DNA from 3 places in the Clostridium beijerinckii genome. Region 1 is predicted to be linked to each of the others. Evidence: riboswitches for the same ligand, from Rfam matches in the RefSeq annotation. Region 1 holds a riboswitch; each other region holds the start of a gene.
What was found. Region 1 has a riboswitch for cyclic di-GMP ahead of PZA12_RS05815 (sugar transferase). Riboswitches for the same ligand answer to the same signal wherever they lie in the genome.

Region 2: another riboswitch for cyclic di-GMP. It lies ahead of PZA12_RS15510 (methyl-accepting chemotaxis protein); the one in region 1 lies ahead of PZA12_RS05815 (sugar transferase).
Region 3: another riboswitch for cyclic di-GMP. It lies ahead of PZA12_RS19675 (hypothetical protein); the one in region 1 lies ahead of PZA12_RS05815 (sugar transferase).

What each region holds. Positions count from the first base shown of each region.
Region 1 covers NZ_CP144906.1:1,254,507-1,257,724, forward strand. The annotation lists gene PZA12_RS05810 (tyrosine-protein phosphatase) at 342-1,106, shown strand; cyclic di-GMP riboswitch class II at 1,196-1,278, shown strand; gene PZA12_RS05815 (sugar transferase) at 1,357-2,028, shown strand; gene PZA12_RS05820 (UDP-glucose dehydrogenase family protein) at 2,039-3,218, shown strand, end outside.
Region 2 covers NZ_CP144906.1:3,361,500-3,364,717, forward strand. The annotation lists gene PZA12_RS15510 (methyl-accepting chemotaxis protein) at 1-1,523, opposite strand, end outside; cyclic di-GMP riboswitch class II at 1,650-1,733, opposite strand; gene PZA12_RS15515 (ABC-F family ATP-binding cassette domain-containing protein) at 2,159-3,218, opposite strand, start outside.
Region 3 covers NZ_CP144906.1:4,255,630-4,258,847, forward strand. The annotation lists gene PZA12_RS19665 (radical SAM protein) at 1-373, opposite strand, end outside; gene PZA12_RS19670 (3-oxoacyl-[acyl-carrier-protein] synthase III C-terminal domain-containing protein) at 625-1,611, opposite strand; gene PZA12_RS19675 (hypothetical protein) at 1,665-1,997, opposite strand; cyclic di-GMP riboswitch class I at 2,138-2,225, opposite strand; gene PZA12_RS19680 (aromatic acid exporter family protein) at 2,337-3,218, opposite strand, start outside.

The DNA of each region.
Region 1 (3,218 bases):
CATGAATTCAAAGTTCTAGCAGATTTGTCTATCTAATAAGTAGAGGTTTAAATTGGATATATAATTACAGTTTAGCCTATAATGTAACACTTCCACAAAAGCAAGACCTTTCTTTCTAGTATAGAATATATTCAGGCATAGATATAGTTTGAAGTATGGATATCTACTTGGGTGGAATATAGATAAAAGATTATAATTTCTAGCGAATTTATTTATCTAATAAGTTGAAGATTTAAATTGGATATCTATGAAGATTAGTTTTGTGAGTATATTTACCGAAAGAAGATGGAAGCTGTTGCTTTGGGATGATTGATTTTTTATTTTAGAGGAGAGGGATAGTTATGATAGTTGATATTCATTCGCATATAATACCGGGGATTGATGATGGCTCTAAGGATATGGAAATGACTTTGGAGATGCTTAGAAATGCGGAAAAAGATGGTGTTAAGAAAATTGTGGCTACTCCTCATTATTTGCTTGAGTATGGAGAAGCTACAATTGATGAAGTTAGGAATTATGTGAAAGAAATTAATAATATTTTAGTAAAAGAGAACATAGATATAAAGATATATAGTGGTCAGGAAGTTTATTATACTGAAAAGATAATAGAATATTATATGCAGGGAAGTATTGGAACTATAAATGATTCTAGATATATGCTTATTGAATTTCCAATGAGAAAGTTTGATGAAAGTATATTTGATACCCTTTATGAACTCCAAGTAAGAAACATAGTACCAGTAATTGCACATCCGGAAAGATATATGCCTATTATAGAAGATCCTAAAAATATTAATAAATTTATTAATGAAGGGTATTTGTTCCAAGTAAATGCTGGAAGTGTAGATGGAAGATTTGGCGAAAAAGTTCAAAGGACAGCCAATATGCTCCTAAATAATGGTATATATAACTTTATAGGTTCAGATGCTCATAACATTGATAGAAGAAATACTGGTCTCAGTAAGGCTTTGGATTTAATAAATAAAAGTGAAATCAAGGATGTATTTAAAGATAGTTCTGAAAAAATGTTAAATAATAGGGAAATAAAGTTTTCAGGAGAGAAAATTAAAGAAAAAAAATCGATATTTTGGTTTTTAAAAAGATAAGTCCATTATTATATGTCTAACAATGGAAGAAATTTCATGGGATGGATTGTCGAATCAATATTAACAAATTATTAATTATGTGGTATAATCTGAGACAGAGAGACGTTGATCCATATGTTTATCTGGGCACTTTATATATGGTGAGTTATTAGTGCAACCGGCTTTAATTTAAATTAAAGGTGGTTGTTTTTTATGAATAAACAAGGGGAAGTTTATTTTGTTAAAAATAATACGGTTTAGGGGGAGTAGTATGCAGCAGTTAGAATTTAACAGTGAGGAAGTTTTGTTTAAAGAACAACTGGAAACGGAAGACAGCAGAATAGGATATTGTTTTTTAAAGAGAACTATGGATGTGGTTTGTTCATCTATTGGACTTATAATTTTAAGCCCAATATTTTTAGTTACAGCTATTTTAATCAGATTAGAATCTGAAGGGAGCTCAATCTTTTCACAAGAGAGAGTTGGAAGAAATGGGAAAAAATTTAGAATGTATAAATTTAGATCTATGGTGGCTAATGCAGAAGAGCTAAAGGACAAGCTAAGTGCTAAAAATGAAATGAACGGACCTATGTTTAAAATGAAAGAAGATCCAAGAGTAACTAAGGTGGGAAGGTTTATAAGAAAAACAAGTATAGATGAACTACCACAATTAGTTAACGTCTTAAAAGGTGAAATGAGTTTAGTTGGACCGAGGCCATCACTTCCAAAAGAAGTAGTAAAATTCGAAGATTGGATGATGGAGAGATTAACAGTTAAACCAGGACTCACTTGCTACTGGCAGGTGTCTGGAAGAAGCGATATTGGCTTTGAAGATTGGATGAGATTAGATGTTAAGTATGTTAGAGAGAGAAATACTCTAGTTGATATAAAGTTAGTTTTAAAAACATTTGGGGTGTTTTTGGGTGATGAACATGCAAGATAGGGGAAGTAATATGAAAATAGTAGTAGCAGGAACAGGATATGTAGGATTGGTTACAGGAGCATGTCTTTCAGAAGTTGGGCACAGTGTGACTTGTGTAGATATTGATGAAAAAAAGGTTCAAAAGATGAGACAAGGGATTTCGCCTATATATGAACCAGGATTAGATGAACTTTTAAAAAGAAACCATGATGAAGGAAGATTAGACTTTACAACAGATTACATTAATGCTTATAAGGATGCTGATTTAGTATTTATAGGAGTCGGTACTCCAGAAAGAGAAGATGGTTCAGCTAACTTAGATTATGTGTTTAACGTTTGCAAGCAGATAGCAGAGAATGTAGAAAAAGACTGCTTAGTGGTAGTTAAATCAACAGTGCCAATAGGTACTAATGATAAGGTAGAGGAGTTTTTAAAGGAAAACGTAAAAAATAATGTTCATATAGAAGTAGCATCAAACCCAGAATTTTTAGCTCAAGGAACAGCAGTTATTGATACATTACATGCCAAAAGAATAGTGATTGGTGTTGAATCAAAAAAAGCAGAAAATATTTTAAGAGAAGTTTATAAAAGATATAATCAGCCAATAGTTGTAACAAATAGAAGAAGTGCAGAAATGATAAAATATGCTTCAAATGATTTCTTGGCACTTAAGATTTCTTTTATGAATGAAATAGCTAACTTTTGCGAAATAGTTGGAGCAGATGTAGAAGATGTAGCTAAAGGAATGAGTTTTGATCCGAGAATAGGAGATAAATTCTTAAAAGCAGGAATTGGATATGGCGGATCATGTTTTCCTAAAGATACAAAAGCACTCCATTGGTTAGCTAATGATAATGGATACGAATTGAAAACAATAAAAGCAACAATTGAAGTAAATCAAAATCAAAAATATAAACTATTTAGAGCGGCAAAACAAAGATTTGGTTCTCTAAAAGGATTAAAAGTAGCAGTCTTAGGCTTGACATTTAAACCGGGAACTGATGATTTAAGAGAAGCTCCATCAATACCTAATGTTAGAAGGTTATTAGATGAGGGAGCAGAAATAGTAGCTTACGATCCAGTAGGAATTGATAATTTTAAGAAAGTTTATCCAAATGAAATAGAATACGTAAATACACCAGAAGAAACATTAAAGGGTGCAGATGTTGCATTTATATTTACAGAATGGGATGAAATAAAAGAAGTAGATT
Region 2 (3,218 bases), 2.1 Mb from region 1:
ATTTCAGTGATAGAGTCTGATATTTCATGAATCTGCCTAGATATTTCTATTATCATTTGAAGGATTTCCTTAAAACTTGTTCCTGCAACATCAACAACATCTGCTCCTGTTTTAACTTCTTTTGAATTTTCATTCATAACTGCAACTGCACTATTTGTTTTATTTTGTACATCATTAATAATTCCAGCTATTTCTTTAGTTGCCTCTTGTGATTGTTCTGCTAACTTTCTGATTTCTTCTGCTACAACACTAAAACCTTTCCCTGCTTCCCCAGCCCTTGCAGATTCTATTGCCGCATTTAATGCTAGAAGATTTGTTTGCTCTGATATACCTTGGATTGTATCAAGTATTTGTCCAATTTTCACTGATTTCTCTTCAAGCTCGCTTATAATAAGCGATGTTTCACTGGTCTTTTTCTCTATTATTTCCATTTGGTTCATTGCCTTCTCTACAGCATCTTCACCAGCATTTGCTGATATTTTCGCCTTATCTGTTAAAGATGAAACGGATTTTGTATTTTCAGATGCTACATTTATCTTATTAGATATGTTTTCAACCACTTTGTTTGTGCTATTAGCAAAAGAAAATTGCTCATCTGCTCCATTTGCCATTGTTGTTACTGCGGATGCAACTAAATTTGATGCATCTGCTGATTGTTCAGCACTTGCTGTAAGCTCTTCAGATGATAATACTAATTGTTCAGATGTATTACCTAATTGTTTTATTAATTCAATAATGTTTTTGGTCATCTTATCTATCGCATTACTTACAACACCAAATTCACTCTTATCATTAAGACTTTCTTCTTTTATCCTTACAGAAAAATCACCTTGAGATAAAGAACCTATATATATTACAAAATCATTTAATCTCTTTGTGATACGTTTTGTTATTAGTATTCCTAATAAAATTATTAAGATTGAAGCTATAATCACAATACTTAAAAATGCTACTGTTGCAATTTTTAAATTTGTTTTATTTTGGGTGTTTATTTTTTCAGCAATTTGTCTATTGTGTTCTCCAAGTTCTACTAAATCATCTAAGAAAGCATCAGCATATGATTCAACGTTTTTCTCGTAATATTCGTAAGCTTCTTGATTTTTGTTTTCACCAGCTAAGTTTAGTGCAACTTTTCTTCCTTCCCTATATTTATCTAAATTACTATCAATCTTACTGATCTTATCAGCCTCAAAATCATCTAATTTCATTTTTTTATAAAGAGCCATATAGTTGTTAAATTCTTCAGCACGAGTATTTACATCTTTTGTTAACTCACTATTTTCATTTTTATCAGTAGTTACCATAATTCTAAAAATGTCAGCTGAAATAGCCCTTGCATTTACTCTAGACTCACTAAGCCATTCACTAGATAGCAGTCTTTCACTATACATAACCTCCATGCTTTTACTAGACGTTTGTAAAAAATAGTAACCAGTTATTCCAACTGCAAATAACCCTACTAAAGAGCAAATTATAAGCAAAGTTAATTTTTTACCTACCTTTAAATTATTAAGCCACGTCATTTTATTGTCCCCCTTATCTTCATACTAGAATCTTAAATATAATTTCATTATTATAATATATTTATTAGAATGATTAATTAAAAATAAAAAAACCAACAAAAACTTAATATATTTATGTATTACTAAGTTTTAATTGGTCGGTTGCACAACTAGCTCCAAATTCTCAAAGTTCCCAAATATAGAGAATTTTTCATTGCTTCCAATTGTTCTGTTTTATAAATACATTTACCTAATATATAGAAATATTATCATATTCATGTAAAAAAATCAATGATTCTTAACATAAATTGTCGAAATTTATTCCATGAATTTCATGATGCTTTACCATTATTTTTTTATAATGGTAATTTTTAACAGAATAAACATTCCCTATTCAATAAAATTAATTCACTAGTGTTCCTTTAATTAATATCAATTACCTTGTATGTAGTCTTCAGGGATTGAACAATGAAAAAATCCTATGCAGAATCAAAATTAATTCTACTCAGGATCTCCTCTTCATAATTTTATTCACTAAGTAAATCATCTATAAAAGCTATATATAAATATGAAGAACCTTAAAAATGAATACTAAAAACTCTATTTTTTAATGTTTCTTTTCATACATTCTTATAAAATTTTTGAGTAATATGATATCATTTATTAAAGCACACCCATTCTTCGCAGTCCCATATATCTGTAGTAATATCTTTATAAAATTCCGGTTCATGACATACTAAAATCATGCTTCCTTCATATTCCTTTAACGCACGCTTTAATTCATTTTTAGCATTAGTATCCAGGTGATTTGTTGGTTCATCTAGCACTAATACATTTGTATATTCATTAATAAGTTTACATAATCTGACTTTAGCCTGCTCTCCTCCGCTTAATATATTGATAGGGCTATCTATATGCTGCCTTGTTAATCCACACCTAGCCAATTCTCTCCTTACCTCAGTTTGAGTTAGGTGAGGAAAATCACTCCAAACATCATATAAAACTGAATTAGTGCTATTCCATGCAATTTCCTGCTCAAAATATCCTATTTTTCTATGCTCACTTAAAGTAATTTCACCATTTATAGGTTTTAGCATTCCAAGTAAGGTTTTTAGCAGAGTTGTCTTCCCTAAGCCATTAGCTCCTGTTACTGCAATTTTTTGTCCTCTTTTCATTTTTAAGTTTAAAGGTTTGCTTAAAGGTCTGTTATATCCGATAATCAAGTTGCTTACTTCAAAGATTATACTCTCTGGCATTTTTACAGTTTTAAAATTAAAATGAGGTTTTATAATTTCTTTTTTTATTTCTATTCTTTCAATCTTATTAAGTTTCTTTTCTCTTGATTTAGCTTGCTTTGAAGTTGAGGCTCTTACTTTATTTTTTCTTATATAATCTTCAAGCTTCGCTATTTCATTTTGTTGTTCCTTATATTCAATCAATCTCTGCTCTTTACGTATTTCGTATAGTTTAATAAAATAGTCATAATTTCCTTCATATCTTGTTAGTGTTTTGTGCTCAAGATGATAAACTACGTTTACCACATTATTTAAAAAAACATTATCATGTGATACTAATATAAATGCATTTTCATAATTAATTAAGTAATTTTTTAGCCATTCAATATGTTCTTCATCTAAATGATTAGTCGGCTCATCCAGTAATAAAATATCTGGCTTTTGCAAAAGTAATTTAGCAAGTAAAATTTTAGTTCTTTGC
Region 3 (3,218 bases), 2.6 Mb from region 1:
TCATATATAAGCCTAAGTCTTTAAGTTCTTTCAACTCTTGATGAGTTTTACCTAATATTGATTTTGGTGTCCCATAAAGAGTTACCCTCCTGCATTCAGAAAATGTATTTCTTATAAGCGTTAAAATTTCTTTTAATTTTTCCGTTGGAATGATTAACGCATCACCATCTGCCAAAAATATTTTTTCTACATGCGAATACATTTCTCTAAAGTAATTTACATCTGTTTTAATATCTTCCAAAGATTTTATTGTAAATTTCTTAGATTTATACATATTACAAAAATTACATTTATTATGAGAACACCCTAAAGTTACTTGTATTATAAGACTATTACTTTCACTTGGAGGTCTATATAGTGGATAATCGTACATTATCAAACCATCTCCCCTGTTATTCTTTAATTAATATAGCATTTTTTAAGTTCTAACACTATCTCTATATATTTTTCTACTTCATTAAATCATCTATAAGAATTTATTCTCATATTAGTGATATTCTAATATATATTTATCTAAAGTATATTTACTTACTTGCATTTCATATGATAGCATCAAACTCATAAATATAACCTTCTATAGATTTTACTACAGAAGGTTATATTTATGAAGTGCATTTTCTAATACTAATATTTATATAACATAACTATACTCTGAGAACCAGATCCAATAGTCCAGAAAATTACATAGTCCCCTCTCTTAACTTTACCTTCCTTTATCGATTCATACAATGCTATGAAAGGGCTAGTAGTTCCAGTATATCCATATTTATTCCCTATATATATACTCTTATCTTCTCCTATATCTAAAAGTTGTCTTATATTTTTTATATTTATAAACGCAAACTGAGAAAAGCAGAACATTTTAATGTCTTCATTTTCTAAGCCATTTTTCTTCAGCATCTTTTTAGCAATCTCTGCTGCTGGATAAACACATGCCCCACCATCGAATGGCAACCATTTCAAATAAAGCTCACCTACATCATTTGATTTGAAGAAATTAGAGAATCCTTTACTTGGATACATAATATTATGACTTTCCTCTGTGTTTATATAATATTCTGCATCAACTATTCCACACTCTTCTTCAACTTTTTCCAAAATTATTGCACATGCAGCATGTCCATAATTTCCATAGCAAAGCTCATTATTGGGATCAGCTAACGAATCGACATCATCACAACCAATAATCAATGCTCTTTTAGCTCGCTTTGACGATTCTAAATAATTTGATATATTCTCTAAGGCAACAGTCATACCAGCACAATTTGCATTCATATCAAAACACATTACATTTCTTCCCGCATTTAATTCCTTATGTATTAAAATAGATGTTGCTGGTGCTATATATTCAGATAATATAGATGAATATACTAGCACATCTATGTCACTACCTGTCAAGTTAGCTTTATCTAATGCTGATTTTGCTACTTTTACTGCTAGAGATAAAGTTGTCTCCTGTTCATTAAACATAAAGCGTTTATCTCTACCCATTACATCTACCAATAAATGTTCTACATCCTTATCTTGTTTTTCAAAATGTTTTAAATAAATATCATTTGAAACAACTTTAGATGCATGACAAATATCAATGCAACTTAATCTTATTCCCATAATAATCTCCTAGCTAATGTAATTCAATTTAATATTATAAATTATGTATTGTTTTAAATTATTTCAATTCCCAATCCAGTGTTCCTACTTATTCTTGATAATTGCATCTTTAAAGTTATATTACTACCAACATTTGCTATAACCTTTACAAACTTGCAAGCCTTGTACATTTGAAAACATCCTTCTAACATTGGTAACATCTCTTGTCTTGAAACGTTTAACTCTCTTGCATCAAAATTTAATACATATTCTGAAGTTTGTATAGGAGATAGTTCTTTTCTAAAATCTTCAACAAAACTATTAGCATCGTCTGGTTCAAACATTCCCCATATCCTTATGTTAATCTCCTTTTTCGCCTTGTCCAAAGACAACTGATACTTTTTCATTTACTACACCTAACCTTTCTTTATTTAAATTCTTATCATATACACATATTTCAATGATTTTCTATTAAAATAAAAAGGTGCCTATTAATTATTAATAGGCACCAAAAATAAACAAATGACTAATGTTTATATAACTACATTTTGGCAACCTGGCAATCATTGAAAATAAATTTCTTTAGACCCATAGCTTTGCGGCCCTGCCTTTCGGCAAGTGTGCTATTATCAATGCATATGATATGCATAATTTTACACTTATTTTTGATAAATTTCAATATTTATACTAATATTTTTACCATTAATGGCATTAAAACTAATTTTAGTAAGTTACATTTATAACCTCTACCTATTTTGAAAAGATTCTTTAAATTCTTTCTTAATAACTAAGAAATCTTCTAAATCATTCAAAAACTGAAATAGCAACGCTCTGTTTTCAAATTCGTTTCGATTCTTAGGTAAATCCATTTTTTCATAGTCTTTTCTAAGTAAATTTAGTTTATTTATAAGCTCTACACAATCATTATCTTCCTTTAGATTCATTGCAACTTCATTTGTAAATTCTGATAATATTCTAGTTTGATCATAAGTCATATAAAATCTCGAAAAATGCCTCTTCATTCTTTTCATTGTATCTAGCTGTATTATTCTCATCTCTATATAACTCAAATAATAATCATTTTTTTTAAATAAACGATTATTATTTATTATCTGTGCCATAAATTTAGACTTATTAATTAATTCCTCAACATTCACTGATATTTGTTTTTCATAAATTGGTACAGCCTGAGTAACAAGGCTTACTGCCATATCTGATAATATAGCTCTATAATAATCTTCTATTCTTTCTTTATTCTTTTCAAATTGTTCTTCTAATGACGCAGTATATAGATTAAACATCATTGCTACTCCAATTCCTACTATCGTTAGCTGTGCCTCATTTATAATCCAAGAAACATTAATATTAGAACTCGTTAAAAGATGTGTCGATAATACAGCACCTACAACCATTCCTTCTCCCATTTTTAGTATTTTAGTTATGGGTATAAATATCAGTAAGAATAATCCAAACACAATTGGATTGTTTCCAAGCAGCATATATAGAATATAAGACAGAAGTATTGCCACTGACGAAGTAATTATTCTTCTACCTGCAACTAATAAAGCTTCTTTTTTAGTATCCTGAATACTAAGTATTGCAATTATACCTGAAGTCACTCCAAATTG